DNA from 3 places in the Streptomyces bathyalis genome. Region 3 is predicted to be linked to each of the others. Evidence: predicted binding sites of a transcription regulator. Region 3 holds the regulator's gene; each other region holds the start of a gene.
What was found. Region 3 encodes HrcA, which represses chaperone genes, less so after heat shock. Its sites were predicted from a motif close to TTNGCACTCNGNNNNNCNGAGTGCNAA; they were not measured.
Positions count from the first base shown of each region.

Region 1: the regulator HrcA is predicted to act here: its motif matches at 2,631-2,657, upstream of groL (chaperonin GroEL).
Region 2: the regulator HrcA is predicted to act here: its motif matches at 6,501-6,527, upstream of groES (co-chaperone GroES).

Region 1 is NZ_CP048882.1:4,395,308-4,404,978, reverse strand. Features, by position in the region: gene secD (protein translocase subunit SecD) at 1-723, shown strand, start outside; gene groL (chaperonin GroEL) at 854-2,482, opposite strand; gene G4Z16_RS19185 (cold-shock protein) at 2,901-3,104, opposite strand; gene G4Z16_RS19180 (MoaD/ThiS family protein) at 3,577-3,855, opposite strand; gene thrC (threonine synthase) at 3,852-5,153, opposite strand; SAM riboswitch class I at 5,173-5,324, opposite strand; gene G4Z16_RS19170 (glucosyl-3-phosphoglycerate synthase) at 5,469-6,428, shown strand; gene G4Z16_RS19165 (alpha,alpha-trehalose-phosphate synthase (UDP-forming)) at 6,495-8,030, shown strand; gene G4Z16_RS19160 (IS481 family transposase) at 8,152-9,108, shown strand; gene G4Z16_RS19155 (trehalose-phosphatase) at 9,105-9,671, opposite strand, start outside.
Region 2 is NZ_CP048882.1:2,770,598-2,780,268, forward strand. Features, by position in the region: gene guaB (IMP dehydrogenase) at 1-410, opposite strand, end outside; gene shbA (RNA polymerase sigma factor ShbA) at 463-1,047, opposite strand; gene G4Z16_RS11845 (response regulator transcription factor) at 1,326-1,937, opposite strand; gene G4Z16_RS11850 (WhiB family transcriptional regulator) at 2,312-2,623, shown strand; gene G4Z16_RS11855 (MOSC domain-containing protein) at 2,775-3,437, shown strand; gene G4Z16_RS11860 (SDR family NAD(P)-dependent oxidoreductase) at 3,458-4,231, shown strand; gene groL (chaperonin GroEL) at 4,310-5,935, opposite strand; gene groES (co-chaperone GroES) at 6,046-6,354, opposite strand; gene G4Z16_RS11875 (THUMP-like domain-containing protein) at 6,592-7,797, shown strand; gene G4Z16_RS11880 (hypothetical protein) at 7,916-8,164, opposite strand; gene tsaD (tRNA (adenosine(37)-N6)-threonylcarbamoyltransferase complex transferase subunit TsaD) at 8,161-9,264, opposite strand; gene rimI (ribosomal protein S18-alanine N-acetyltransferase) at 9,257-9,671, opposite strand, start outside.
Region 3 is NZ_CP048882.1:5,498,241-5,507,911, forward strand. Features, by position in the region: gene hemW (radical SAM family heme chaperone HemW) at 1-74, opposite strand, end outside; gene G4Z16_RS23770 (DUF3097 domain-containing protein) at 175-1,023, opposite strand; gene G4Z16_RS23775 (MBL fold metallo-hydrolase) at 1,052-1,804, opposite strand; gene hrcA (heat-inducible transcriptional repressor HrcA) at 2,031-3,047, shown strand; gene dnaJ (molecular chaperone DnaJ) at 3,048-4,184, shown strand; gene G4Z16_RS23790 (nitronate monooxygenase) at 4,467-5,576, shown strand; gene G4Z16_RS23795 (16S rRNA (uracil(1498)-N(3))-methyltransferase) at 5,573-6,328, shown strand; gene G4Z16_RS23800 (histidine triad nucleotide-binding protein) at 6,424-6,801, shown strand; gene G4Z16_RS23805 (ribonuclease Z) at 6,820-7,818, shown strand; gene G4Z16_RS23810 (hypothetical protein) at 8,015-8,287, shown strand; gene G4Z16_RS23815 (pyridoxal-phosphate dependent enzyme) at 8,474-9,493, opposite strand; gene G4Z16_RS23820 (HAD family acid phosphatase) at 9,601-9,671, opposite strand, start outside.

The sequences.
Region 1 (9,671 bases), 1.1 Mb from region 3:
GAGGACACGGTCCGCTCCACCCTGGACGGCCTCGGCGGTGACGCCGAGAAGGTACGCGACGAACTGTTCGGGCCGAGCCTCGGCGACGAGCTGCGGCGGCACGCGCTGATCGCCCTCGGGATCGCGCTCAGCGCCCAGTTGCTCTACCTGGCCTTCCGGTTCAGGTGGACGTTCGGTGCGTCGGCGGTGCTCGCGCTCGCTCATGACGCGGTGATCCTCGTCGGTGCCTTCGCCTGGCTCGGGAAACCCGTCGACGGGGTGTTCCTGGCCGCACTGCTGACCGTCATCGGCTACTCGGTGAACGACTCCGTCGTCATCTTCGACAGGGTCCGCTCGGAATGGCAGGGGCAGGCGCCCGGTGCGAGAGAGGGGCAGGGGCAGGAACAGGTGCTGGCTCGTGGAGACGGCGGACGGAGGAAATCGTTCCGGAGCGTGGTCAACAGCGCGGTCGTCCAGACGGTGCCGCGCACCCTCAACACCGGGATGGGCGCGCTGTTCATCATCGCCGCGCTCGCGGTGCTGGGCGGCGACTCGCTCGGGGACTTCGCCCTGGCACTGCTGATCGGCATCGCGGTGGGCTCGTACTCGTCGCTGTTCGTCGGTGCGCCGCTCGCCGTCGAACTCGAGGCCCGTACACACGGTTCGGCCCGCCCGGGAGGCGGGCCGAAGCCCGCGGCGGCCAGGGCGCGCCGTGCGCCGCACGACAACGGAGCGCGCGTCTGAGGAAGCGCCCCCACGGCGCCGAACCGGTGCCGGACCGGTGCCGGACGCACGCCGAGGGCGGCACCCCAACCGGGATGCCGCCCTCGGTCCGTTCCGTGCCGGGAGGCCACGGCTTCCGATCGCTGCGCGATCAGAAGTCCATGCCACCGCCCATGCCACCGGTCGGGTCGCCGCCACCTGCGGCGGCCTTCTCCGGCTTGTCGGCGATGACGGCTTCCGTCGTCAGGAAGAGCGCCGCGATGGAGGCGGCGTTCTGCAGAGCGGAACGGGTCACCTTCGCCGGGTCGTTGATGCCCTCGGCGAGCATGTCCACGTACTCCCCGGTGGCGGCGTTGAGGCCGTGACCCGGCTTCAGGTTGCGCACCTTCTCCGTCACGACGCCGCCCTCGAGACCGGCGTTGATCGCGATCTGCTTGAGCGGTGCCTCCAGCGCGAGCTTGACGGCCTGGGCGCCCGTCGCCTCGTCGCCTTCCAGCTCCAGCTTCTCGAAGACGCTGGACGCCTGGAGCAGAGCCACGCCACCACCGGCGACGATGCCCTCCTCGACGGCGGCCTTGGCGTTGCGCACCGCGTCCTCGATGCGGTGCTTGCGCTCCTTCAGCTCCACCTCGGTGGCGGCACCCGCCTTGATGACGGCGACGCCGCCGGCGAGCTTGGCCAGACGCTCCTGGAGCTTCTCGCGGTCGTAGTCCGAGTCCGAGTTCTCGATCTCGGCGCGGATCTGCGAGACGCGGCCGGCGACCTGGTCGCTGTCGCCCGCACCGTCGACGATCGTGGTCTCGTCCTTGGTGATGACGACCTTGCGAGCGCGGCCCAGCAGCTCCAGACCGGCGTTCTCCAGCTTGAGGCCGACCTCTTCGGAGATGACGGTGCCGCCGGTGAGGATGGCGATGTCACCGAGCATCGCCTTGCGGCGGTCGCCGAAGCCCGGAGCCTTGACGGCGACGGACTTGAAGGTGCCGCGGATCTTGTTCACGACGAGCGTGGACAGGGCCTCGCCCTCGACGTCCTCGGCGATGATCAGCAGCGGCTTGCCCGACTGCATGACCTTCTCGAGCAGCGGAAGGAGGTCCTTCACGCTGCCGATCTTGGAGTTGACGATGAGGATGTAGGGGTCCTCGAGCTCCGCCTCCATGCGCTCCATGTCGGTGGCGAAGTACGCGGAGATGTAGCCCTTGTCGAAGCGCATGCCCTCGGTGAGCTCCAGCTCGAGCCCGAAGGTCTGCGACTCCTCGACGGTGATGACGCCTTCCTTGCCGACCTTGTCCATCGCCTCGGCGATGAGCTCGCCGATCTGCGGGTCGCCGGCGGAGATGGAGGCCGTGGAGGCGATCTGCTCCTTGGTCTCCACGTCCTTCGCCTGCTCGAGCAGGGCGGCGGAGACGGCCTCGGTGGCACGCTCGATGCCGCGCTTGAGCGCCATCGGGTTGGCACCGGCGGCGACGTTGCGCAGGCCTTCCTTGACGAGCGCCTGGGCGAGGACGGTCGCGGTCGTCGTGCCGTCACCGGCGACGTCGTCCGTCTTCTTCGCGACCTCCTTGACCAGCTCGGCGCCGATCTTCTCGTAGGAGTCCTCGAGCTCGATCTCCTTGGCGATGGAGACACCGTCGTTGGTGATCGTGGGGGCGCCCCACTTCTTCTCCAGCACGACGTTCCGGCCCTTGGGGCCGAGCGTGACCTTGACGGCGTCGGCGAGCTGGTTCATCCCGCGCTCGAGGCCGCGCCGTGCCTCCTCGTCGAACGCGATGATCTTGGCCATGTGAAGTGGTCCCTCCCGGACTGGGGATCCCCCTGCACAACCAGGGGACGGGTATACCGGACCGCGCTGGCGCCCGCGACGGACGGCCCTTCGGCCGCGTGGTTCCTTGCTCCACCCGGCGAACGAGCCTCACCGACCCGGTCCTTGTCTGTCACTCTCACTCGGAGAGTGCTAACGCAATGATTAGCACTCGACCCCTGCGAGTGCAAGCGCCCCCAGGACATCACACCGGGCCGGGGCCGACGCAACCGATCGGTCCGGGAACGTCCCGCGGTGCACCGCCGGGCACGCGCCCGGCCGGGCCGGCCGCGGGAGGAGAAGTCCGAACAGCGAAGAGGGGCCGCACCTCTTCACGAGGTACGGCCCCTCTTACGGCTGTTGCTACGGCTGTTGCAGCTCTGCGCAGTGTTGCGGGTGCTCAGGCAGTCACACGGACCATGTCCGCCTGCGGCCCCTTCTGACCCTGCGAGATCTCGAACTCGACCCGCTGTCCTTCGTCCAGGGTGCGGTAGCCGTCCATCTGGATCGCGCTGTAGTGCACGAACACGTCCGCACCACCGTCGACCGCGATGAAGCCGTATCCCTTCTCCGCGTTGAACCACTTGACGGTGCCCTGAGCCATCCCTAACTCCCCTATTACTGGCCCTTGCACGAGCCCGCACTTCGCGGACCCGGGTCAGACCTCACCTCCGGTACGGCCCCGCAGATGTGCGGAGGCTTACACCGGAAGGCGTCGACCGCGGCTGAATGTATCTGCACGGACGCCCTCTGCAACAGGTCGCGAAGACGAGAAATCTGAGCACCGACCGAGGGCCCAAAAGCCCGCAATATGCGGAGAAGCGGGGCAAGCATGGCCGGGCATAGCGTGCCAACACGACAATTGCCGCCCCGAATTCGGGCACAACTTGTCGCGTTCTCACATGCTCCCGGCACATGCCGGGTGAGTCTCTGGGGTGGGATTGGGCGCAACCCTATCGCGTCCCCACACGCGGAACCGCCCCCTCCGTTTCGTTCGGCGTTCCCGGAGAAGGCGGTTCGACAGTAGGGGAATCGGAGCCCGGCTCAGGGGGCCTTCACCGACCTCTCACGAGACCTCAGCAGCCCCCCGCAACCGCGGGAATGATGGACACACCGGCACCGTCCGGCGTCGGCGTCTGAAGGCCCTGCTCGAAGCGGACGTCGTCGTCGTTCACGTAGACGTTGACGAATCGGCGCAGGTTGCCCGAGTCGTCGAGCACCCGCGCACCGATGCCGGTGTGGTTGTTCTCAAGATCGGTCAGCACCTCGGAGAGGGTCGCACCCTCGGCGCTCACCTCCGCCTGCCCGCCGGTGTAAGTGCGCAGGATGGTCGGGATACGGACGTTCACGCTCATGATGCGAGACCAGCCTCTCGGAAGGAATCCAGGTTGGGACGGATGACGGCGGTCGGCCCGGTGGTGGGAGCCACCGCATCCAGGGTCTTCAGGCCGTCGCCCGTGTTGAGGACGACGGTGGTGAGGGACGGGTCGAGCCGGCCCTCCTCGATCAGTTTCCTCGTGACGCCGACGGTTACGCCGCCCGCGGTCTCGGCGAAGATCCCCTCGGTCCGCGCGAGGAGCTTGATCGCGTCGACGATCCGCTGGTCGTCGACGTCCTCCACCGCACCGCCGGTACGGCGCGCGATGTCCAGCACGTAGGGGCCGTCGGCGGGGTTGCCGATGGCCAGCGACTTGGCGATCGTCTCCGGGCGGACCGGGCGCACGACGTCGTGCCCGTCCTTGAACGCGCGGGAGACCGGGGAGCAGCCCTCCGCCTGCGCACCGAAGATCTTGTACGGCTTGTCCTCGACGAGGCCGAGGGCGATCAGCTCCTTGAGGCCCTTGTCGATCTTCGTGAGCTGCGAGCCGGAGGCGATGGGAACCACGAGCTGGTCCGGCAGCCGCCAGCCCAGCTGCTCGCAGATCTCGTACGCGAGGGTCTTGGAGCCCTCGGCGTAGTACGGGCGCAGATTGACGTTGACGAAGCCCCAGCCCTCGCCCGCGGGGTCGCCGATCAGCTCGGAGCAGAAACGGTTCACGTCGTCGTAGTTGCCCTCGATGCCGACCAGTTCGCCACCGTAGACCGCCGCCATGACGACCTTCCCCTGCTCCAGGTCGTGCGGGATGAACACGCACGAGCGAAGGCCCGCACGGGCTGCCGCGGCACCGACGGCGCCCGCGAGGTTGCCGGTCGAGGAGCAGGAGAGGGTGGTGAAGCCGAAGGCACGGGCGGCCTCCACGGCGATGGCCACGACGCGGTCCTTGAACGAGTGCGTCGGGTTGCCGGAGTCGTCCTTGATGTGCAGGGAGCCCGTGACGCCGAGCTCGCGGGCGAGCCTGTCGGCCTTGACGAGCTTGGTGAAGCCGGGGTTGATGTTGGGCTTCGTGGCGACGTCGGCGGGCACCGGCAGCAGCGGCGCGTACCGCCAGATGTTGTCCGGACCGGCCTCGATGCGTTCACGAAGCGCCGCTGGGTCGCCGCCGGGGAACTCGTATGCGATCTCCAGCGGCCCGAAACACGCCTCACAGGCGAAGACCGGACCGAGCGGGATGCGCTCCCCGCACTCGCGGCAGGAAAGTGCAGCTGCGGGGCCGAGCGAGGCGCCGGCTCCGGCCTTGTCGGCGGTCGTGCTGGCGGCAGCTTGAACAGCCATGATTCGGCGAGGCCCTTTCTCCTCATCTTCCCCGTGACGTATCTCGCCACGAGACGGAATTGGCACCTTCCCGAGCCGGGAGCCTCGCGATGTCATTACTCGTGCTGCGAGACCGGCTGGAGGGTTGCCGGGGCTTCAACGGGCCGTTCCCTCTGCCCCTCTGGATGAGCGGTGTGAAGTTGTCGGCGGTGGCCGAGAGCGCCGGGCCGGGACCCGGCATGCGATCGCCGTCCGCGTTGTTCAAGACTGTAACCGACAGGCCTGGTGGTTGAGACAGGCGTCCGTACCGCGAGATGGATCACAGGGAGTGGCCGCGTGCTGGAGGAAGTCGAACAGTGGCTGGCGCGCCGGTCGTACTCGTGCGCCGACCGTCCCATGACGGAGCTGCTGGCGGCGAAGCGGGCCACCGGCTCGCGGGTGAGCGTCGTGCTGCCCGCGCTGAACGAGGAGCGGACCGTCGGCCGCATCGTGTCGGTGATCCGGCGCGAGCTGATGGCCGGGGCCCCGTCGCTCGTGGACGAGCTGGTGGTGCTGGACTCCGGTTCCACGGACCGTACGGCAGAGGTCGCCGCCGACGCCGGCGCGCGGGTCGTGCACAGGGACGAGGTGCTCCCGAGGCTGCCCGCGCTGCCCGGCAAGGGTGAGGTGCTGTGGCGTTCGCTGCTGGTGACGAGCGGCGACATCGTCTGCTTCGCGGACGCCGACCTGGAGAACTTCTCCGCCGACTTCGTCTCCGGCGTCGTGGGGCCGCTGCTCACCGACCCCCGGCTGCGGCTGGTCAAGGCGATGTACGACCGGCCGCTCGGCGACGACCCGGCGGGTGGCGGACGGGTCACCGAGCTCGTCGCACGCCCGCTGCTGAATCTCCACTGGCCGCGGCTCGCGGGGTTCGTGCAGCCGCTCGGCGGAGAGTACGCGGCGCGGCGCACGCTGCTGGAACAGCTGCCCTTCCCCGTCGGCTACGGCGTCGAACTGGGCCTGCTCATCGATTCGTTGCACACGGTGGGCCTCGACGCACTCGCGCAGGTCGACGTCGGCGTGCGGCGGCACCGGAACCAGGACGGGCAGGCGCTCGGCCGCATGGCCGCCGCGATCCACCACACCGCACAGCTCCGTCTGGCGCGTGGCAGCCACCTCGTCAGGCCGACGCTGACGCAGTTCGAGCGGGGCGAAGCGGGCCCCGGCGGGTTCGCCCCGCGCAGCCACGCGGTCGACACGGTGGAGCGTCCACCGATGCGTGAGATCGCGGAGTACACGGAGCGGCGGGCCGCGTAGGCGGGGCCGCCGGGAGCGCGCAGCGCGTCACGTTTGCGTGGATCCGGCCGCGGCTAGGCTCGGGCCATGGTCGTCGAACGCGCACCCCAGCAGGCCCTGGCGGACGTACTGGTCGCGTCGAACAGGGGTCCCGTCTCATATTCCGTCACCGGGGGCACCACCCAGGCCGGAGGCTCTGGGGGAGGAGTGCTCTCCGCGAAGCGCGGCGGAGGCGGACTCGTCTCGGGACTCTCGGCCATCGCGACGGAAGGCGCCGGCGGCTCAGGCGGCAACGCCGTCTGGGTGTGCGCCGCTCTCGGTGAGGGCGACAGGGAGGCGGTGCGCCGCTCGGGCGGCAGGCCCGACCCGGCCGACACCGGTGGTCAGACCGTACGGATGCTGGACATCCCCGAGGACACCTTCACCGACGCCTACAACGGCATCGCCAACTCCGTGCTCTGGTTCGTCCACCACATGCTCTACCAGACGCCTCTGGAGCCGTCCTTCGGCGCGGAGTTCGAGCGGCAGTGGGCGTCGTACGAGCGCTACAACGCGGCCTTCGCCGACGCCCTTGCGGAGGAGGCGGCGGAGGGCGCGACGGTGCTGGTGCAGGACTACCACCTGACGCTGGTGCCCGGGCTGCTCCGCGAGCGCCGCCCCGATCTGCGCATCGGGCACTTCTCGCACACGCCGTGGGCGCCGCCGGACTACTACCGGATGCTGCCCGACGCCGTCGCGCGGCAGGTCCTGCGCGGAATCCTGGGCACCGACCGCGCCGCGTTCCTCACACGGCGGTGGGCGCGCGGATTCGCCGACTGCTGCGTGGACGTGCTGGGCGCGGCGGTCGGGGAGGACGAGTCGACGGGCGAGCTCGAGGTCGTCTGCGACGGCCGGACCACCCGCCTCGGGGTGCACGGGCTCGGCGCGGACGCGGAGTTCCTGCGGGCGCGCGCGGGGCGGGACGACGTCGAGGAACGGATCGCCATGCTGCGCGAGGAGATCGGCAGCGACGAGGACGGGCGGCCGCGCCGCGCGATCGTACGGGTCGACCGCACCGAGCTGTCCAAGAACATCGTGCGCGGACTGCACGCCTACGGCCGTCTGCTCGCGGACCGTCCCGAGTGGCACGGGCGCGTCGTGCACCTCGCTCTGGCCTACCCGTCGCGTCAGGACCTGGCCGTCTACCGCGACTACATGAGCGAGGTCTCGCGCGTCGCGGACGAGATCAACTCCACGTACGGGACGCCGGGCTGGACGCCGGTCGTGCTCTTCCTCAAGGACGACTTCGCGCGCTCGCTGGCGGCGTACCGGCTGGCCGACGTCGCCCTGGTCAACCCGATCCGCGACGGCATGAACCTGGTCGCCAAGGAGGTGCCGGTCGTCTCCGACGACGGATGCGCCCTGGTCCTCTCGCGCGAGGCGGGCGCGTACGCGGAGCTCGGCGAGGACTCCTTCGTCGTCAATCCGTACGACATCGCGGACACGGCCCGCGCGCTGCACGAGGCGCTGACGCTGGACCACGGCCGGCGGGCGGAGCGCACCAAGCGGCTCGCGGCGGCGGCGACAGCGACGCCACCGACCCGCTGGTTCCTCGACCAACTGCACGCGCTGCGGGGCGAGTAGCACCCGCTCCGGGCCTAGCTGTATTGATCACGAGCGTTGTTGACGTTCGTGGGTCTTGATCATGGCGAAGACCTCCGGTGTGGTGGAGGTGTCTAGGCTTCACCGCACAACGGAGGTCTTCGTGTCCCACCGTAATGCCCGGCTGACCGTGCACGGCAGGCGGTTGCTGGTCGAACGTGTCCGCTCGGGGTTTCCGGTAGCGCATGTGGCTGCCCAGATGGGCGTTTCTCGCACCACCGCACACAAGTGGATGCGGCGATTCGCTGCAGAAGGCGATACCGGTCTGGCCGATCGTTCCAGCCGCCCGCACCGGCTGCCGAACCGCACTCCGCCGGACGTGGAGATGCGCGTTTGCGTTCTTCGCACCGAACACAAACTCGGGCCGGCCCGGATCGGACCGATCCTGGGCCTGCCGCCCTCCACGGTCCACCGTGTCCTGACCCGCAACCGGCTGAACCGTCTGTGCTTCCTTGACCGGCCCACCGGCCAAGTCATCCGCCGCTACGAACGTGACCGACCCGGCGAACTCCTCCACGTCGATGTGAAGAAACTCGGCCGTATCCCCGACGGGGGAGGCCACAAAGTCCTCGGTCGCCAAGCTTCCCGTGCGACCAAGACCGGAGTCGGCTACGACTACATCCACTCCGCCGTCGATGATCACACTCGCCTCGCCTACAGCGAGATCCACCCCGATGAGAAGGCCACCACCTGCGCCGACTTCCTCCGCCGAGCAGCAGTCCACTTCGCCCGCCTGGGCATCGACCGCATCGAACGCGTCATCACCGACAACGCCTTCGCCTACCGCCACAGCACCGCCTGGAAGCAAGCCCTCAGCCATCTGGGCGCCACCGGCAAACGCACCCGCCCCTACCGGCCGCAGACCAACGGGAAAGTAGAGCGCTTCAACCGCACCCTGCTCGACGAATGGGCCTACCTGCGGCCCTACACCAGCAACGCCCAACGCACCGCAGCCCTGACAGACTTCCTCCATAGCTACAACTACCACCGCTGCCACACCGCTCTCGGAAGCCAGCCACCCATCAGCCGCGTGAACAACGCATCAGGTCAATACACCTAGCGGCCCGGCTCTTCGAGGGAGTCGGCGAGGCCGCGCAGCAGCCGGACGACTCCGGCCGGTCCGTCGACGACGACGTCCGCCCGGTCGGCGATCTCCGGCACCGACTCGCCGGTGTCGCCGCCTCCGCTGCACACGAGGAGACCGGGCACGCCCTCGCCGCGGAGCTTCTCCACGGCCGCGAACGCGGCCAGGTCGCCCAGGTCGTCGCCCGCGTACAGCACGGATCCGGCGCCCACCTCCCGCAGGTACTCGGTCAGCGCCGCGCCCTTGTCGACGCCGGGTGCGCGCAACTCCAGGACCATGCGCCCCGGTTCGACGACGAGGCCGTGCCGGTCGGCGAGTTCGTGGAGCGGGGCGCGCAGCAGCTCGAAGGCAGCTGCCGGATCGTCCGTACGCCGCGTGTGCACCGCGACGGCGCGCCCCTTGTCCTCCGTCCAGGTGCCGGGCGGAACGCCCAAGTCGTCCAGGATCGCGGGCAGTTCGGCCCGCACGGCCTCGACGCCGGGGGGCGGCGGCGCGGTGCTCAGCCGGCCCGTGGCGGCGTCCCAGCGCTCCGCGCCGTA
Region 2 (9,671 bases), 2.7 Mb from region 3:
GTGACGGGCACGCCGCTGATGCGGAAGCGGCCGCACAGCACGTCGGCGTCGCCGAGCGTCGCGTCGGGGCGGATCGTGATCGGGTCGGTGACCATGCCCGACTCGGAGCGCTTGACCCTGTCGACCTGGGCCGCCTGGTCCTCGATCGAGAGATTGCGGTGAAGCACGCCGACGCCGCCCTGACGGGCCATGGCGATGGCCATCCGGGACTCGGTGACCTTGTCCATCGCGGCCGACAGCAGCGGTACGTTCACGCGCACGTTGCGGGAGATCCGCGAGCCGGTGTCGATGTCTCCGGGAGCCATGTCCGACTCTCCGGGCAGCAGCAGCACGTCGTCGAACGTCAGGCCGAGCATGGCGAATTTCGCGGGGACTCCGGCCTCGGCTCCGACTCCGTCGTTCGCTGTCATGACACCTTCCAATGCTTGCCCAGGGTGAAAGTCCATGCTAAACGGCGCGGACCTACTGCTCGGCCAGTGCCCTCAGCCGGCTCAGCGCCCTGTGCTGTGCGACACGCACCGCGCCCGGCGACATCCCGAGCATCTCCCCGGTCTCCTCGGCGGTGAGCCCGACCGCGACGCGCAGCAGCACGAGTTCGCGCAGATGCTGCGGAAGGTTCGCGAGCAGCTTCTTGGCCCACGCCGCGTCGCTGCTGAGCAGCGCGCGCTCCTCCGGGCCGAGCGAGTCGTCGGGCTGCTCGGGCATCTCGTCGGAGGGCACAGCCGTCTGACCGGGGCCACGCATGGCGGCCCGCTGCAGATCGGCGACCTTGTGCTGGGCGATGGCCACGACGAAGGCTTCGAAGGGCTTCCCCGTGTCGCGGTAACGCGGCAGCGCGCAGAGCACCGCGATGCAGACCTCCTGTGCGAGGTCGTCCACGAAGTGCCGTGCGTCGCCCGGCAGTCGGGACAGCCGCCTGCGGCAGTACCGCAGCGCCAGGGGATGCACGTGCGCGAGAAGGTCGTGAGTCGCCTGCTTGTCGCCTTCCCTGGCGCGTCGTACGAGTGCGCTCACGACCGCGTTGTCGTCAGACCCCTCGTTGCGCATCGGTCCATGGTGCACCTGAGCCCCACGATCCGTCGCACCGCGTCCATGGTTGTGCACCGAAGCGTTATGAGCAGGGGTACTGACCTTCATCTCCCGCGCCCTCCCCTCACGCCTGACCGACCGGTCCCCGAGGAACTCCATACGACAAGCATGCGGCACGCGCGGGATTCCTGGGCCTCATACGCCGCCCCGCCCTTCCCCCCGGGCCGGCCCCGCGCATCGTGCGTGGCGCAACTTCGCAGGCGGGGACGGGCGGGCAATTGGCGAACGTGAGCTATCTATCGGACGAGACCCCAGCGGAAACCGAGGGCCACGGCGTGCGCCCGGTCCGAAGCTCCGAGCTTCTTGAACAGGCGTCGCGCGTGGGTCTTCACCGTGTCCTCGGAGAGGAACAGCTCGCGGCCGATCTCGGCGTTCGACCTGCCGTGGCTCATGCCCTCCAGCACCTGGATCTCGCGGGCCGTGAGGGTCGGGGCGGCGCCCATCTCGGCCGAACGCAGCCTGCGCGGCGCGAGCCTCCACGTCGGGTCCGCGAGCGCCTGCGTGACCGTGGCGCGCAGCTCGGCGCGCGAGGCGTCCTTGTGCAGGTAGCCGCGGGCGCCGGCGGCCACGGCGAGCGCCACCCCGTCGAGGTCCTCGGCCACCGTGAGCATGATGATGCGGGCGCCAGGGTCGGCCGACAGAAGCCGCCGCACGGTCTCAACACCACCGAGGCCAGGCATGCGGACATCCATGAGGATGAGGTCGGACCGGTCGGCACCCCAGCGGCGGAGGACTTCCTCGCCGTTGGCTGCCGTCGTCACGCGCTCGACACCGGGCACGGTCGCGACCGCGCGGCGGAGCGCCTCTCGGGCAAGCGGGGAATCGTCACAGACGAGGACGGATGTCATGACCGCCCTCCGCAGCTGATGCGCGTCACCTTGAGCCTCCAGGCTGTTACGAATCGTCACCTGTGCGGTTGACACCCCTCGGACAACAGTGCCCAAGATCGTTCCGCCAACCGCCTCCGCACACTCAACGACGGTCACCCAAAAGAGTTACGGGTTTCGGCCACCGCCATCAGCACTCTACGTGATCGCGCGTACACAGTTCAGCCGCGTCGTGCTGAAGGGTTTCCCCGAGTGGCGTCTTTTGCCTTTTGCCCTATTTAGCAGACTCAGTTCTACTTATCGCTTTCTTTCGGCTAGGTTCGCAATGAGTCATATTTGTCTATAAATGGACGGAGCGAGAGCGAGCCCCACGTACGCCGACGAGAGGACACGCAATGGCCGACTTCTCCCGCCTGCCGGGCCCCAACGCCGACCTGTGGGACTGGCAGCTGCTCGCCGCCTGCCGGGGTGTCGACAGCTCTCTCTTCTTCCATCCCGAGGGCGAGCGTGGAGCCGCCCGCAGCGCACGTGAGGCGTCCGCCAAGGAGGTCTGCATGCGCTGCCCCGTCCGCTCGGAGTGCGCAGCTCATGCGCTGGCCGTACGTGAGCCGTACGGGGTGTGGGGCGGCCTGACCGAGGACGAGCGCGAGGAGCTGATGGGCCGTGCCCGCAGCAGGCTCGTCGCCGTGCCGGACACCCAGAATTGAGAAGAAACGTTTCTACTTGAACCCGCGCCACGGGCCCGGAACCTTCCTCGCAACGGCACCGTCCCCTCCAGTTCCTCGCCCTGCCGCGCAAGTTCACGGTCGGCACGGAAACCGCTCGTACGCGGAGATTCACCCGCCTAGCCTGACGCTCATGAACTTGCTGTCCGTCAATCTCGCCAGGCCGCTGCACGCTCCCTCGTACACCGACGCACCGGGGAATCTGACGGGCATCGACAAGCGCCCCGTCTCCGGCCCCGTCGAGGTGGCCGCGCCCGGCCCGAAGGGCACCGGCGGCAGCGGCCTCGCGCAGGACACCATCGGCGACATGCGCCACCACGGCGGCGACGACCAGGCGGTGTACGCCTTCGCGCGCGAGGACCTCGACGACTGGGCTCACGAACTCGGCCGTGACCTGAGCAACGGGTCGTTCGGCGAGAACCTGACCACCCGGGGGCTGGATGTGAACGGTGCCCGCATAGGCGAGCGCTGGCTCGTCGGGAGCCGGGTGGTGCTGGAGGTGAGCGCGGTGCGGATCCCCTGCCGTACGTTCGCGAGCTGGCTCGACGAGCGCGGCTGGGTCAAGCGCTTCACGGACAGGGCGTTGCCCGGGGCGTATCTGCGGGTGATCGAGCCCGGGCCGGTGAGCGGCGGGGACGGGATCCGGATCGTTCACCGTCCCGACCACGAAGTGACCGTGAGCTTCCTCTTCCGCGCGCTGACGCGGGAGCCGGACCTCCTGCCGCACGTGCTGGCCGCGGGCGACGCACTCCACCCCGAGGCCCGCTGCAAAGCCCTGCGGCGCGGGGCCGGTTGACACGCGGATAACGTGCCCCCATGACGACTGCGCTGATCACGGGAGCGACCTCCGGCCTCGGAGCTGCCTTCGCCCGACGGCTCGCACGGGACGGGCACCACCTCGTGCTGGTCGCCCGCAACAAGGAACGTCTGTCGCAGGAGGCGACGGACCTCCACGACCTGCACGGCGTCGAAGCGTCCGTACTCGCCGCGGACCTGTCCACGGACGAGGGGATCTCGTCCGTCGAGGACCGGCTGCGGGACCGGGACCACCCCGTGGACCTGCTGATCAACAACGCGGGCTTCGGCAACAAGGGCACGTTCCTGAACGTCCCCGTCGAGGACGAGCTCACGATGCTCAAGGTCCACTGCGAGGCGGTGCTGCGGCTCACCTCGGCCGGGGTGGAGCGCATGCGGGAGCGGGGGCGCGGGGGCGTGGTCAACGTCGCGTCGGTCGCCGCGTTCGTGCCGCGCGGCACGTACGGGGCGAGCAAGGCGTGGGTCGTGCAGTTCTCGCAGGGCGCGGCGAAGGAGCTGGCGGGCTCAGGTGTGCGGCTGATGGCGCTGTGCCCCGGGTTCGTGCGGACGGAGTTCCACGAGCGGGCCGGCATGGACGCCGGGAGCGTGCCGGGCTGGATGTGGCTGGAGGCGGACGCCGTGGTCGACTCGGCGATGAAGGACCTGGCCCGCGGCCGGAGCCTGTCCATCCCGGACGCCCGCTACAAGGCACTCATGGGCGCGGCCCGGCTGCTGCCCAGGGAGCTGCTGTCGAAGGCGTCGTCGACGACGGGGCGCAGGTTCGGGCCCCGCTGACGCGCGCGGGCAGGACGGCAGGACGCACGAAAGCCCGGCACCCCGCGACGGGGTACCGGGCCTGTGCGTGTGACCGGGTCAGTGGGCGTGGCCGTGACCGTGGCCCGCCGCTGCCGGCTCTTCCTCTTCCGGCTTCTCGACGACCAGCGTCTCGGTCGTGAGCATCAGCGACGCGATCGACGCCGCGTTCTCCAGCGCGGAGCGCGTGACCTTGACCGGGTCGATGACGCCGGCCTTGATCAGGTCGCCGTAGTCGCCGGTGGCCGCGTTGAAGCCCTGGTTGCGGTCGAGCTCGGAGACCTTCGAGGTGATGACGTAGCCCTCCAGGCCCGCGTTCTCGGCGATCCAGCGCAGCGGCTCCACCACGGCACGGCGCACGACGGCGACACCGGTGGCCTCGTCGTCCGTCTTGCCGAGCGAGCCCTCCAGGACCTTCGCGGAGTGGACGAGGCTGGCACCGCCGCCGGCGACGATGCCTTCCTCGACCGCCGCACGGGTCGCGGAGATCGCGTCCTCCAGGCGGTGCTTCTTCTCCTTGAGCTCGACCTCGGTCGCGGCACCGACGCGGATGACGCAGACGCCGCCGGCCAGCTTGGCCAGACGCTCCTGCAGCTTCTCGCGGTCCCAGTCGGAGTCCGTGGCCTCGATCTCCGCCTTGATCTGGCCGACGCGGGCCTGCACGTCCTCACTCTTGCCGGCACCGTCGACGATCGTCGTGTCGTCCTTGGTGACGGTGACGCGGCGGGCGCTGCCCAGCACGTCCAGCCCGGCCTGGTCGAGCTTGAGGCCGACCTCCTCGGCGATGACGGTGGCGCCGGTGAGCGTCGCCATGTCGCCGAGCATCGCCTTGCGGCGGTCACCGAAGCCGGGCGCCTTGACGGCGACGGCGTTGAAGGTGCCGCGGATCTTGTTCACGACGAGGGTGGAGAGGGCCTCGCCCTCGACGTCCTCGGCGATGATCAGCAGCGGACGGGAGCCGCCGGCCTGCATGATCTTCTCCAGCAGCGGCAGCAGGTCCTGGATTGACGCGATCTTGCCCTGGTGGATCAGGATGTACGGGTCGTCGAGGACGGCCTCCATACGCTCCTGGTCGGTGACCATGTACGGCGAGAGGTAGCCCTTGTCGAAGGCCATGCCCTCGGTGAAGTCGAGCTCCAGGCCGAAGGTCTGGGACTCCTCGACGGTGATGACGCCGTCCTTGCCGACCTTGTCCATCGCCTCGGCGATCAGCTCACCGACCTGCTTGTCCTGGGCGGACAGACCGGCGACGGAGGCGATGTCCTCCTTGGAGTCGATCGGGCGGGCGTTGGCGATCAGGTCGTCGGAGACGGCTTTGACCGCGGCGTCGATGCCCTTCTTCAGGGCGGCGGGAGAGGCGCCGGCGGCCACGTTGCGCAGGCCCTCGCGGACCAGGGCCTGGGCGAGCACGGTGGCGGTGGTGGTGCCGTCACCAGCGATGTCGTTGGTCTTGGTCGCCACCTCCTTCACCAGCTGGGCGCCGAGGTTCTCGTACGGGTCCTCGACCTCGACCTCACGGGCGATGGTCACGCCGTCGTTGGTGATGGTGGGTGCGCCGAACTTCTTGTCGATGACGACGTTGCGGCCCTTGGGGCCGATGGTCACCTTCACGGTGTCGGCCAGCTTGTCGACGCCGCGCTCGAGGGCGCGGCGCGCGTCCTCGTCGAACTTCAGGATCTTGGCCATGGGAGCTGTTGAGTCCTCTCAGACGAACCGCGCCCCGGCCCCGGTGCATCTCGTATGCGATGCGGGAGGGACCGGGGCGCGGATCAGAAATGTCTTCCGGCTGCGGTGACTTACTTCTCGACGATCGCGAGAACGTCGCGAGCCGAGAGGACGAGGTACTCCTCGCCGCTGTACTTCACCTCGGTGCCGCCGTACTTGCTGTACAGAACGATGTCGCCGACGCTCACGTCGAGCGGCAGACGGTTGCCGTCCTCGAAGCGGCCCGGGCCGACGGCCAGGACAGTGCCCTCCTGGGGCTTCTCCTTGGCGGTGTCCGGGATGACCAGGCCCGAGGCCGTGGTCTCTTCAGCGTCGAGCGGCTGGACCACGATGCGGTCCTCGAGCGGCTTGATGGCAACCTTGCTGGCGGTCGTCACGATCCGACCTCCCCCTTCGGAGATCTCATAACGGGGTCTTATGTCTGGGGTGGCGACCTGGCAGATCCGTCGTCGCGGGTGCCGGATCTTCCTGTCGCTGTGTCTGGCACTCGCCTTGGGAGAGTGCCAAGGCCGACATTATGCTGCGGTTAGCACTCCGTCAACCAGAGTGCCAGTCGCGCCGGTGCCGAACCCCCGCCCCCGGGCGGACCCGTCGCCGCCGGACGGGAGAATGCCGTGGTGGACCGTGAGGCGTTCGCCGCGTTGCTCGGCGATGAAGGACAGGCCCTGCTCGGCTCGTTGGAGCTCTACGAGCCCGACCGCGAGCTGAGCGTGGCGACGCGGCTGCGGCGCACGTACGCGCCGGAACTCGTCTCCGCCGCCCTCGGCCAGGCTCGGCTGCGTCAGCGGGCGGCGGCGAAGTTCGGCGCCGAGGACGCCGCACGGATGTACTTCACGCCCAACGGTCTGGAGCAGTCGACGCGGGCCGGCGTCGCCGCGTACCGGGCGGAGCGCTTCCTGCGGTCGGGCGTTGAGCGTCCCGCGGATCTGTGCTGCGGGATCGGTGGTGACGCGATCGCCCTGGCGCGTGCCGGCATGCACGTACTGGCCGTGGACCACGATCCGTTGACGTGCGACGTCGTACGGGCGAACGCCGCGGCGCTCGGACTGGGCGACCGCATCGAGGTCCGCTGCCAGGATGTGGCGGACGCCGACCTCTCGGGCTGCGACGCCGTGTTCGTGGATCCCGCGCGCCGCGGCGGCAAGGGCCGGATCTTCGACCCCGAGGCCTACTCGCCACCGCTCTCGTGGGCCGTCGAAGTGGCCCGGCAATTCCGGCACTCGGCGCTGAAGGTGGCGCCGGGCATTCCGCACGAGATGGTTCCTGACGAGGCCGAGGCGGAGTGGATCTCGGACTCGGGGGACGTGAAGGAGGCCGTGCTCTGGTTCGGCACCTCGGAACCGGCGAGAAGTTCCCCCGTACGAGCGACGCTGCTGCCCGGCGGGCATTCACTCTCCGCACGCGGTCTGCCCGATCCGCCGGTGGGTCAGGTGGGCCGCTTCCTCTACGAGCCGGACGGCGCGGTCGTACGCGCGCATCTCGTGGCCGAAGTGGCGGCGGATCTGGGCGGCAGGCTCATCGACCCGACGATCGCCTATGTGACGTGCGACGAGGCCCACTCCACCCCGTACGCGACCGGGTACGGGATCACCGACGTGCTGCCCTTCCAGCTGAAGCGGCTGCGGGCGCTGCTGCGCGAGCGCGGGATCGGAGTGGCCACGATCAAGAAGCGCGGCTCGGCCGTGGAACCGGCGGAGCTGCGCAAGAAGCTCAAGCTCGAAGGGCCGGGCGAATGCACGGTGTTCCTCACCCGGGTCGCGGGCGCACCGACGGTTCTGCTCGGGCAGCCACTCGGAACACAGGCTGCGGCTGGTGACCCGTAACCCGTCGCCACCCGGGGGCTGTTGGCGGACGGCACCCCGAAGTGCGGGATGTCCAGGTTCTGTTGGTGCTCTGCGAGCGCCTCGGTGCCCGGTCCTGGAGGGCTCCCGCGTGCGGCCCTCAGACCTGTTCGAACCGCCAGCGATGCACGGGACGGGCCGTCAACTGCTCGGGTGGGTCCGGGAGTTCGGGGAGTTTCGCGGACAACTCCGCGGACCACCAGGTGATGACCAGGACGCGGTCCCCGGGTGCCCGGAAGGTCTCCCGGCGCTGCGGGGAGGCGTCCAGCTCCTGGGCACGGGCCCAGGAGAGCAGTTCACCGCCGCGGCCCTCGGACGCCTTCGCCTCCCACATCAGGGCGACGGTCATGAGTAGAGGTTCTCCCGGCTCAGTTCGTGCACGTGGTCGTGGGCGTGAGTGTGCCCCTGGCCCGGCACGTGCGGTTCGGTGACGGGGAGCGAGGAGTCCGCCGGAAGGTCCCAGTCGGAGGCGGCGCGGCGGCGCGCGACCATCTCGGCGCCGAGAGCGGCGACCATCGCCCCGTTGTCCGTGCACAGCTTGGGACGGGGCACGCGCAGCTCGATGCCCGCGTCGGCGCAGCGCTCCTCGGCCATGGCACGCAGCCGCGAGTTGGCCGCTACGCCGCCGCCGATCATCAGATGGGAGACGCCCTCGTCCTTGCAGGCACGGATGGCCTTGCGCGTCAGGACGTCGGTGACCGCCTCCTGGAACGACGCGCTCACATCGCGTACGGGGACCTCCTCGCCCGCGTTGCGCTTGGCCTCGATCCACCGGGCGACGGCCGTCTTGAGTCCTGAGAAGGAGAAGTCGTACGGGGCGTCGCGGGGGCCCGTCAGACCGCGCGGGAAGGCGATCGCCTCGGGGTTGCCCTCACGGGCGTACCGGTCGATGACAGGGCCGCCCGGGAAGCCGAGGTTGAGCACCCGCGCCACCTTGTCGAACGCCTCTCCCGCCGCGTCGTCGATGGTCGAGCCGAGGGGGCGCACGTCCGCCGTGATGTCGGGGGCGAGCAGCAGCGAGGAGTGACCGCCGGAGACGAGCAGGGCCATGGTCGGCTCGGGGAGGGCGCCGTGTTCGAGCTGGTCGACGCAGATGTGGGACGCGAGGTGGTTGACCCCGTAGAGCGGCTTGCCCAGCGCGTACGCGTAGGCCTTGGCGGCGCTGACACCGACGAGGAGCGCGCCGGCGAGCCCCGGGCCCGCTGTGACCGCGACGGCGTCGAGGTCGGAGGCCGCGACGCCCGCGTCGCGCAGGGCGCGTTCGATGGTGGGGACCATCGCCTCCAGATGGGCGCGGCTGGCGACCTCGGGCACGACGCCGCCGAAGCGTGCGTGCTCGTCGACGCTGGAGGCGATGGCGTCGGCGAGCAGCGTGTGGCCGCGGACGATGCCGACGCCGGTCTCGTCGCAGGAGGTCTCGATGCCGAGGACGAGGGGTTCGTCAGCCATGAGTCTTCGTTCCTTGGGAGTTCGTCGAGGGGGCGGGGGTCTCCAGGCGCATGACGAGGGCGTCCACGTTTCCGGGCTGGTAGTAGCCGCGGCGGAACCCGATCCGGGTGAAGCCGAAGCGCTCGTAGAGACGTTGTGCGGGTGCGTTGTCCACGCGGACCTCCAGCAGCACCTCGTGGCAGCGGAACCCGGCGGCCGCGGCGAGGAGTTCGCCCAGCAGGCGGGCACCGAGGCCGGTGCCGCGGTGGGAGGGGAGGACTCCGATCGTCTGGATGTCGCCGGTGCCGCCGACGGCGGCCAGACCGCCGTAGCCCACGAGCGTGCCGCCGGTACCGGATCCCGGCTCGCCCGCGCCCGGGGCACCGGTCGCCGGACGCCCGGCGTCCTGTTCCTCGGCCACGATGTAG
Region 3 (9,671 bases):
CGGCCCGCCAGGGCGTCGGACGGCAGCGACCCGCTCTCGGGCACGGGCTCGCCGTCGGGGAGTGCGGAGGGCATGCGTCCCATTGTCCGCGATGCCGCACGGCGCCCGTCACGGCGGCGGACGTCGGAGCTCCGCCCGGTACCGCCCCTCCTCCCCGCAGCCGTGCGGACCCGGCTACGAGAACCCGACCGTCACATGGTCGATGAGCTGCTCCACGCGCCCCAGCAGGGCGGGCTCCAGGTCCCGGTAGTCGTGCACGTGGCCGAGGATCCGCTGCCAGGCCGCGCCGGTGTTCGCGGGCCAGCCCAGCGCGGCGCACACGCCGCTCTTCCAGTCCTGCCCGTGCGGCACCCGGGGCCAGGCGTCGATGCCCACGGAGGACGGCTTCACCGCCTCCCAGATGTCGATGTACGGGTGGCCCACCACCAGCACGTGCTCGTCCGTGACCTCGGCCGCGATGCGGGACTCCTTCGAGCCCGGCACCAGGTGGTCGACGAGGACGCCGAGCCTTGCCTCCGGGCCGGGGGCGAAGTCCCGTACGACGGCGGGGAGATCGTCGACACCCTCCAGGTACTCGACCACGACGCCCTCGATCCGCAGGTCGTCGCCCCAGACCTTCTCGACGAGTTCCGCGTCGTGCCGTCCCTCCACGTAGATCCGCCCCGCACGTGCCACACGGGCCCGCGCTCCCGGCACGGACAGCGATCCGGACGCAGTGCGCCGGGGGCCCTGCGCGTCGCCCGCCGGGGCGGACTCCGGCGACCGCGCCGGCCGCACGAGCGTGACGGTGCGGCCCTCGAGCAGGAAGCCGCGGGGCGCCATCGGGAAGACACGGTGCTTGCCGAACCGGTCCTCCAGCGTGACCGTGGGGCCCTCGGCGGTCTTCTCGGTGCGGATCACGGCGCCGCAGAAGCCGGTGGTGATCTCCTCCACCACCAGGCCGGGGTCGGCCGGCACCTCCGGCACGGGCCGCTGCTTCTTCCACGGCGGCGTCAGATCGGGATCGTAGGAACGGCTGCGCATGGCTGCATTCTTCACGACCGCCGTCAGTTCATGACAGCCCGAAACGGTCTGCCAGGGCCTCCCGTTGGGCCCGTACGAAGTCCGCACCGACGACCGCGCCGTGCCCAGGCACGTACAGCGCGTCCTCGCCGCCGAGCGCCAGCAGCCGGCCGAGGGCCTCCGGCCACCGCGACGGACTGGCGTCGGGCCCGGCCTGCGGTTCACCGGACTCCTCGACGAGGTCGCCGCAGAAGACGACACGGGGCCCGCCGTCCCGGTCGCTCACGACCACCGCCAGGTCGAACTGGCTGTGTGCCGCGCCCATGTTCACCAGGCGCACTTCCCGCTCGCCCGGCGTCATCGTCAGCTGCTCGGAGATGCCGTGCTGCGGCGGCACCAGCCCCGCCGCCGACTCCGCCGCCGCGTCCGGGGCCATGCCGTGCCGCACCGCGTCCTGGCGCAACTCCTCGCGCGCGTCCGCGAGATACTCGCCCAGCCCCTGCGCCCCGTACACGTGGGCGCCCTCGAACGCCGCCGTGCCGAAGACGTGGTCGAAGTGCGAGTGCGTGAGCGCGGCGTGCGTCACCGGCAGGCCGAAGACGCCGCGCAGCCCGTCGCGGATCTCCGCGCCCTCCGCGACTCCGGAGCCGGTGTCGACGACGAGCACTCCCTTCGTGCCCCGCACGGCGCCCACCGTCGCGTCCCAGCCGGGCAGCCTGCGCCGTGCGACGCCGGGCGCCAGCTGCTCCCAGAGACCCTCTCCGGGTGGTCCTTCGCGGTGTTTGTCCCTGTTCCAGGCCATGTGACGACGCTACTGGGACGTACCCCGCGGCGCGCCACCGCGATACGGTCAGAACTGACGGCTCTTGCCCATGCCCAGGCAACCGGCCGTACACTTACCCGGGGGATCTGGCACTCCGTCCAGGAGAGTGCCAGGGACGCCGGAGAGACGCCGGGGGAGCGAGTGGCGCCGGCGGCCCCGGATCGAAATGTCGCAGGCAGAGGCAAGGCCGGACGGGAGGTGCGCGATGCTGAGTGAACGCAGGCTCGAAGTGCTGCGCGCGATCGTCCAGGACTATGTCGGTACCGAGGAGCCCGTGGGCTCCAAGGCCCTCACGGAGCGGCACAACCTCCAGGTCTCCCCGGCCACCGTGCGCAACGACATGGCGGTTCTCGAGGACGAGGGCTACATCGCGCAGCCGCACACCAGCGCCGGGCGCATCCCGACCGACAAGGGCTACCGCCTCTTCGTGGACAAGCTGGCCGGCGTGAAGCCGCTCTCCTCTCCCGAGCGCCGCGCCATCCAGAACTTCCTGGAGGGCGCCGTCGACCTCGACGACGTGGTGGGGCGCACGGTGCGGCTGCTCGCGCAGCTGACGCGGCAGGTCGCCGTCGTTCAATACCCGTCGCTGACGCGGTCGACGGTGCGGCATGTGGAGTTGCTCTCCCTCGCGCCCGCCCGGCTGATGCTGGTGCTGATCACCGACACCGGCCGCGTCGAGCAGCGGCTGATCGACTGCCAGGCACCCATCGGCGATTCCGCGCTGGCGGACCTGCGGGCCCGGCTCAACAGCCGTGTGGTGGGGCAGCGTTTCACCGAGGTGCCCTCCCTGGTGCAGGATCTCCCGGACGCCTTCGAGGGTGACGACCGCGGCACGGTGTCGACGGTGCTGGCCACCCTGCTGGAGACACTCGTTGAAGAGACCGAGGAACGCCTGATCATCGGCGGCACCTCCAACCTCACACGCTTCGGCCACGACTTCCCGCTGACCATCCGGCCCGTGCTGGAGGCGCTCGAGGAGCAGGTCGTGCTGCTGAAGCTGCTCGGAGAAGCCAAGGACCCGGGCATGACCGTACGAATCGGGCATGAGAATGCCCACGAAGGACTGAGTTCCACATCGGTGGTTTCGGTCGGCTACGGTTCGGGCGACGAAGCAGTCGCCAAGCTCGGCGTGGTCGGACCGACCCGCATGGACTACCCCGGAACGATGGGAGCTGTACGCGCAGTGGCACGGTACGTCGGACAGATCCTCGCGGAGTCGTAAGTGGCGACGGACTACTACGCGGTCCTCGGCGTGCAGCGCGACGCCTCGCAGGACGACATCAAGAAGGCCTTCCGCAGGCTCGCGCGCGAGCTGCACCCTGACGTCAATCCGGACCCGAAGACGCAGGAGCGGTTCAAGGAGATCAACACCGCCTACGAGATCCTCTCCGACCCGCAGAAGAAGCAGGTCTACGACCTCGGCGGCGACCCGGCGGCCGGTGCCGCCGGGGGAGCGGGCGGCTTCGGCGGAGCGGGCGGCTTCGGCAACTTCTCGGACATCATGGACGCCTTCTTCGGCACCGCCTCGCAGCGCGGGCCGAGGTCGCGCACGCGGCGGGGCCAGGACGCCATGATCCGGCTCGACATCGAGCTCGACGAGTCCGCCTTCGGCACGACGAAGGACATCCAGGTCGACACGGCCATCGTCTGCAACACCTGCAACGGTGAGGGCGCGGCGCCGGGCACCTCGGCGCAGACCTGCGACATGTGCCGCGGCAGGGGAGAGGTCTCCCAGGTCACCCGGTCCTTCCTCGGCCAGGTCATGACTTCGCGTCCCTGCCCGCAGTGCCAGGGCTTCGGCACGGTCGTGCCCAGCCCCTGCCCGGAGTGCGCCGGGGACGGGCGCATCCGCTCGCGCCGCAGCCTGACGGTCAAGATCCCCGCCGGTGTCGACAACGGCACCCGCATCCAGCTCGCGGGCGAGGGTGAGGTCGGCCCCGGCGGCGGTCCCGCCGGCGACCTGTACGTGGAGATCCACGAGACCGCGCACCCCGTCTTCCAGCGCCGCGGTGACGATCTGCACTGCACGGTCACCATCCCGATGACGGCCGCCGCCCTCGGGACGAAGGTGCCGCTGGAGACGCTGGACGGCCTGGAGGAGGTCGACATCAGGCCGGGCACGCAGTCCGGGCAGTCGATCCCCTTGCACGAGCGCGGCGTCACGCATCTGCGCGGCGGCGGGCGCGGGCAGCTCATCGTCCACGTCGAGGTGACGACGCCCTCCAACTTGGAGCCGGAGCAGGAGGAGTTGCTGCGGCGGCTGGCGGAGATGCGCGGTGAGGAGCGGCCGACGGGCCAGTTCCAGCCCGGGCAGCAGGGGCTGTTCTCGCGGCTCAAGGACGCGTTCAACGGCCGCTGAGGCAGCGGTTCCTGGCTGACCCGGCGGATCCGGTGCGGGCCGTCCGCACCTACGCTCCGAGGCCCCTCCGCACGCCCGCTCCGAGCGGGCCACGTACTTCGCAGTACCCGCCGGATCGGCCGGACCTGCCGGTTCTTCACGCCGGCCTTGTCCGCCGGTATGCCGGTCCCTCGGCATCCGGCTCGGCTCCCTCGCTCACCGGCGATCCCTTCGCTGCCGGTGGCGTCACCGCAGGACAGGTCCGGGCCGGGGCGGCCGCGGGCCCCGTGACAGGATGTGCGCATGCCCTCCGCATCGATCCCGTTCTCCGACCTCACGGAGCATCCGATTGTGCAGGCCCCCATGGCGGGCGGGCCCTCCTGTCCGGAGCTGGCCGGAAAGGTGAGCGAGGCGGGCGGCATGGGCTTCCTCGCCGCCGGCTACAAGACGCCCGAGGCGATGTACGAGGAGATCAAGCAGCTGCGCGGGCAGACCCAACGCCCCTTCGGCGTCAATCTGTTCATGCCGCAGCCCGACAACGCCGACGCGGGGGCACTGGAGCGCTACCGGGCACAGCTCGCGGGCGAGGCGATGTGGTTCGAGACCGAACTCGGCGAGACCGACCACACGACCGACGACGCCTACGAGGCCAAGCTCGCCATACTCTTCGACGACCCCGTCCCCGTCGTCTCCTTCACGTTCGGCTGCCCGACCCGGCATGTCCTGGAGCGGTTCGCCAGGCGCGGGACGTACACCGTCGTCACCGTCACCTCCGCCGGCGAGGCGGAGACCGCCGAGTTCCAAGGTGCGGACGCGGTGTGCGTACAGGGCGTCGAGGCGGGCGGCCACCAGAGCACCCACCGCGACGACCCGCAGGCGGACGGCACCGGCAGCGGCCTGGGGCTGCTCTCCCTGATCACCCAGGTCAAGGAGACCGTGCGGCTGCCCGTCGTCGCCGCGGGCGGGCTGATGCGCGGCAAGCAGATCGCGGCGGTGCTGGCGGCGGGCGCGAGCGCCGCCCAGCTCGGCACGGCATTCCTCGTCTGCCCCGAGTCGGGCGCGGACATCGTGCACAAGCAGGCCATGACCAACCCCCTCTTCGCACGCACCGAGTTGACCCGTGCCTTCACGGGGCGGCCCGGCCGTGCCCTGGTCAATCGCTTCCTGCGGGAGCACGGCCCGTACGCTCCCGCCGCCTATCCGCAGGTGCACCACCTCACCGCCCCTGTGCGCAAGGCCGCGGCCAAGGCGAAGGACCCGCAGGGCATGGCCCTTTGGGCGGGCCAGGGGCACCGGCTCGCGCGGGATCTGCCGGCGGAGCAGCTGATGGACGTACTGGTCACGGAGTTGGCGATGGCCCGCGAGAGGCTCGCGAAGCAGGGCGGGACGGCAGCCGGGGGCGGCCCCGTATGACCGCTCCCGTCTTCCTGGCGGACACCGCTCAACTCGCGGACGCCGCAGGGCGGGAGGGCGGCACGGTCGTGCTGGAGGGCCCCGAGGGCCGGCACGCGGTGTCGGTGCGGCGGCTGCGCCCCGGCGAGGAGATCGTGCTCACGGACGGCGCGGGCACCGGCGCCCACGGCACGGTGACTGCGGTCTCCGGCAAGGACCGCCTGGAGGTGGCCGTCACGTCGGTACGCACGGAGACCGAGCCGCGCCCCCGCATCACGGTCGTACAGGCGCTCCCCAAAGGCGACCGCGGCGAGCTCGCCGTCGAGACGATGACGGAGACGGGGGCCGACGCGATCGTGCCGTGGGCGGCGTCCCGCTGCGTGACGCAGTGGAAGGGCGAGCGGGGCCTCAAGTCGCTTGCGAAATGGCGCTCGACGGCGCGGGAGGCCGGCAAGCAGTCGCGCCGGCTGCGCTTCCCGGACGTCGCGGAACTCGCCACGACGTCGCAGGTCGGCGAGCTGCTGCGGGAGGCCGCTCTGGGCGTCGTCCTGCACGAGGAGGGAGACCTGCCGCTGGCCACCGCCGAACTGCCTTCGGACGGCGGCATCGTGCTGGTGGTCGGCCCCGAAGGCGGCGTGTCCCCGCAGGAGTTGACGGCCTTCACCGAGGCGGGAGCGCGTACCTGCCGGCTCGGCCCGAGCGTGCTGCGCACCTCCACCGCCGGTACGGCGGCGACGGCCCTGCTGCTGGGCCGCACCGGACGCTGGGACTGATGGCGCGCCCCGGCACCGGCGGCCCGTCCCGGCCTGCGGCGGGCAGTGGTGATTCGGGAGGGTGCGGCGGCGGCGAGCACAGGTAGCATCCCGGCATGGCTGGAGAACCGCAGGCCGACTGCCTGTTCTGCAAGATCGTCGCCGGTGAGGTCCCGGCGACGGTGGTACGGGAGTCGCAGACGACCGTCGCGTTCCGGGACATCAACCCGCAGGCGCCCACGCATGTCCTCGTGATCCCCAAGGCGCACTACCCCGACGCGGCCTCCCTCGCCGCGGCCGAGCCGCAGCTCGCCGTGGACCTGCTGCTCGAAGCGGGCGAGGTCGCCGCCGAGGAGAACATCGTCGCCGACGACGCCGGGCCGGGCACGGGTTACCGCGTCGTCTTCAACACCGGCTCCGGCGCGGGACAGACCGTCTTCCACGCGCACGCCCATGTGCTGGGGGGCCGGGGCTTCAACTGGCCGCCCGGCTGACCCGCCGCCCGCTCAGAGATGTCCTCGCGTGAACTGGTCGTGCTGGGCACCGCCAGCCAGGTCCCGACCCGGCACCGCAACCACAACGGTTACGTGCTGCTCTGGGACGGCCACGGCATCCTCTTCGACCCCGGCGAGGGCACCCAGCGCCAGATGCTGCGCGCGGGCGTCTCGGCCCACGACCTGACCAGGATCTGCGTCACTCACTTCCACGGCGACCATTCCCTGGGGCTGGCGGGCGTCATCCAGCGCATCAACCTGGACCGGGTACCGCACACCGTGACGGCGCACTATCCGGCGAGCGGCGAGCGCTTCTTCGAGCGGCTGCGGTACGCCACGGCGTACCGCGAGACGGTGGCGCTGCGGCAGGAACCCGTCGCGGCCACGGGCGAGTTGGCGGCACCAGCACCAGCACCAGCACCAGCACCGGCACCGGCACCCGCCGCCGGGCCCTTGGGCGCCGGCACGTGGGCTGACCCGGGATCCGAGGAGCCCCCGCCCTTCACGCTCTTCGCACACCGGCTGTCGCACCCCGTCGACGCGTACGGATACCGGCTCACCGAACCGGACTCGCGCCGCATGCTCCCCGAGCGGCTGGAGTCACGCGGCATCCGCGGCCCGGACATCTCCCTCCTGAAGCGCACGGGCGAACTGCGCGGCGTACGGCTGGAAGAAGTCAGCGAGCCCCGGCCCGGGCAGCGCTTCGCGTTCATCATGGACACCCGGATGTGCGACGGCGTCCTCGCCCTGGCACAGGACTGCGACCTGCTCGTCATCGAGTCCACGTTCCTGGACGAGGACGCGGCGCTCGCCGAGGAGTACGGCCACCTCACGGCCGGTCAGGCGGGCCGGGCGGCGGCGGAAGCGGGCGTGCGCAGCCTCGTCCTCACTCATTTCTCTCAGCGGTACACGGACGCCTCCCTCTTCGCCCGGCAGGCCCGACAGGCGGGTTTCGAGGGGGAGTTGACGGTGGCGGAGGACCTGACGCGTGTCCCCGTGCCGAAGCGCCGGGCCTGAGCAACGCCGGAGTGCCGCCGCCTCGCTCGGGGACTCTCCCGGGTCGGCGGCCGGAGTGGACACGCACCCGCCTCGTACACATCGTGCGCCCGCGTCAAGTTCCTTGCTGATCCCTGATAACAACTCTGCAACGCCCGAAATTTGTACGTACCTTCGGCATCGGTGTGGGGCGTTCCTCTCAGAACTGGAGCAGTCAATGTCCCGGAAGCGGAAGAGCAGTCTGGCGGTCAAGGCCACTGTCGGGTTCGGTGCAACCGTCCTCGCGGTCGGCATCGCCGCGGTGGCTGTCGGCACGAGCCAGGCGGCGACGGAGAACTGTGCGGGCCTGGAGCAGGCGCTGAAGAACAACCAGAACTTCATCGCCGGGCAGAAGGCCAACCCCGATGCCCAGTCGGAGGCGAGGATCGCCAACCGGCAGGCCGTCATCGACAACATCCAGCAGCGCCTGCAAGCGGCGGGCTGCCAGTGACCCACTGGGCCCACGGAGCCCACTGACCGATCACAACCGGAACGAGCGGAATCGCGCGTCCAAGATCCTCGGCGGCACAGGGCGGCTCGCCGAGTAGGAACGGCCGGCACCTCCTGCCCAGGTGCCGGCCGTTCGCAGTCCCCTCGAAGTGATGTGCGCGGGGCCGCCCACGACGGCCCGGCGCAGTCAGGTCCCCTCAGGGCCCTCCTGCATCAGCTCCAGGAAGCGCTTCGTGCCCACGTTGCCACCGGAGATGATGACGCCGACCCGTGCTGGAACCGGGTCGATCCGCCCGGCGATCAGTGCCGCCAGCCCCGTCGCCCCGCTCGGCTCGACCACGATCTTCAGCCTCTCGAAGGCGAAGCGCATCGCCGCGCGGATCTCCTCGTCGCTCACCAGCTCCACACCCGCCAGCAGGCGCCGGTTGACGGAGAAGGTCAACTCGCCCGGTGTCGTGGCGGCCTGACCGTCCGCGATGGTGCGCGGTACCGCGTCCAGCTCGATGCGGCCGCCCGCGGCCAGTGAGCGGCGCGTGTCGTCGCCCGCCTCCGGCTCGATGCCGATGACGCGCAGCCGCGGGTGGAGCGCGGCCGCCACGGTCGCCGTGCCGGCCGCGAGTCCGCCGCCGCCGACCGGGACGAGCAGGGCGTCCAACTCCCCTGTCTCCTCCAGCAGTTCCAGCGCGGCCGTGCCCTGACCCGCGATGACGTGCGGGTGCTCGTACGGAGGCACGAGCGCCAGCCCCCGGTCCCGCGCCACGCGCCCGCCGATGTCCTCACGGTTCTCGGTGTAGCGGTCGTAGGTGACGATCTCGGCGCCGTAGTCGGCCGTGGCGTCCATCTTGGACGGCGGGGTGTCCTCGGGCATCACGATCACGGCCCTGCTGCCCAGCTCACGGGCGGCGAGGGCGACGGCCTGCGCGTGATTGCCGGAGGAGTAGGTCGCGACGCCGTTCGCCAGCTGCTCGGGCGGCAGTTGGGAGACGGCGTTGTAGGCGCCGCGGAACTTGAACGCGCCGATCCTCTGGAAGTTCTCGCACTTGAGGTGGACCTCCGCGCCCACCATCCGGTCCAGGGTCCGGGAGCGGAGCACCGGTGTGCGGTGCGCCGCTCCCTTCAGCCGGTCCGCCGCTGTGCGCACGTCCTCGAGCGTCACGGGTCCGGTGCCCGGGGCTGCCGGGCCGTCCGTCGTCGGGCTGCTGCTCATGGATGCTTCGCTCCTCCTCCGGGGGCGGCGGACTCCTCCCGCCCGCACGTGTGCCCCCTGGCAGCTACATCCTCGCCCGCTTTGCCCGCGAATCCGAGTGTGCGTTTCTACGGGAGGAAGTACATCGGGTTCGGCAGCTTGTACGTGCGCTCGGCGTGGCCGCCCTTGAGGTCGCTGA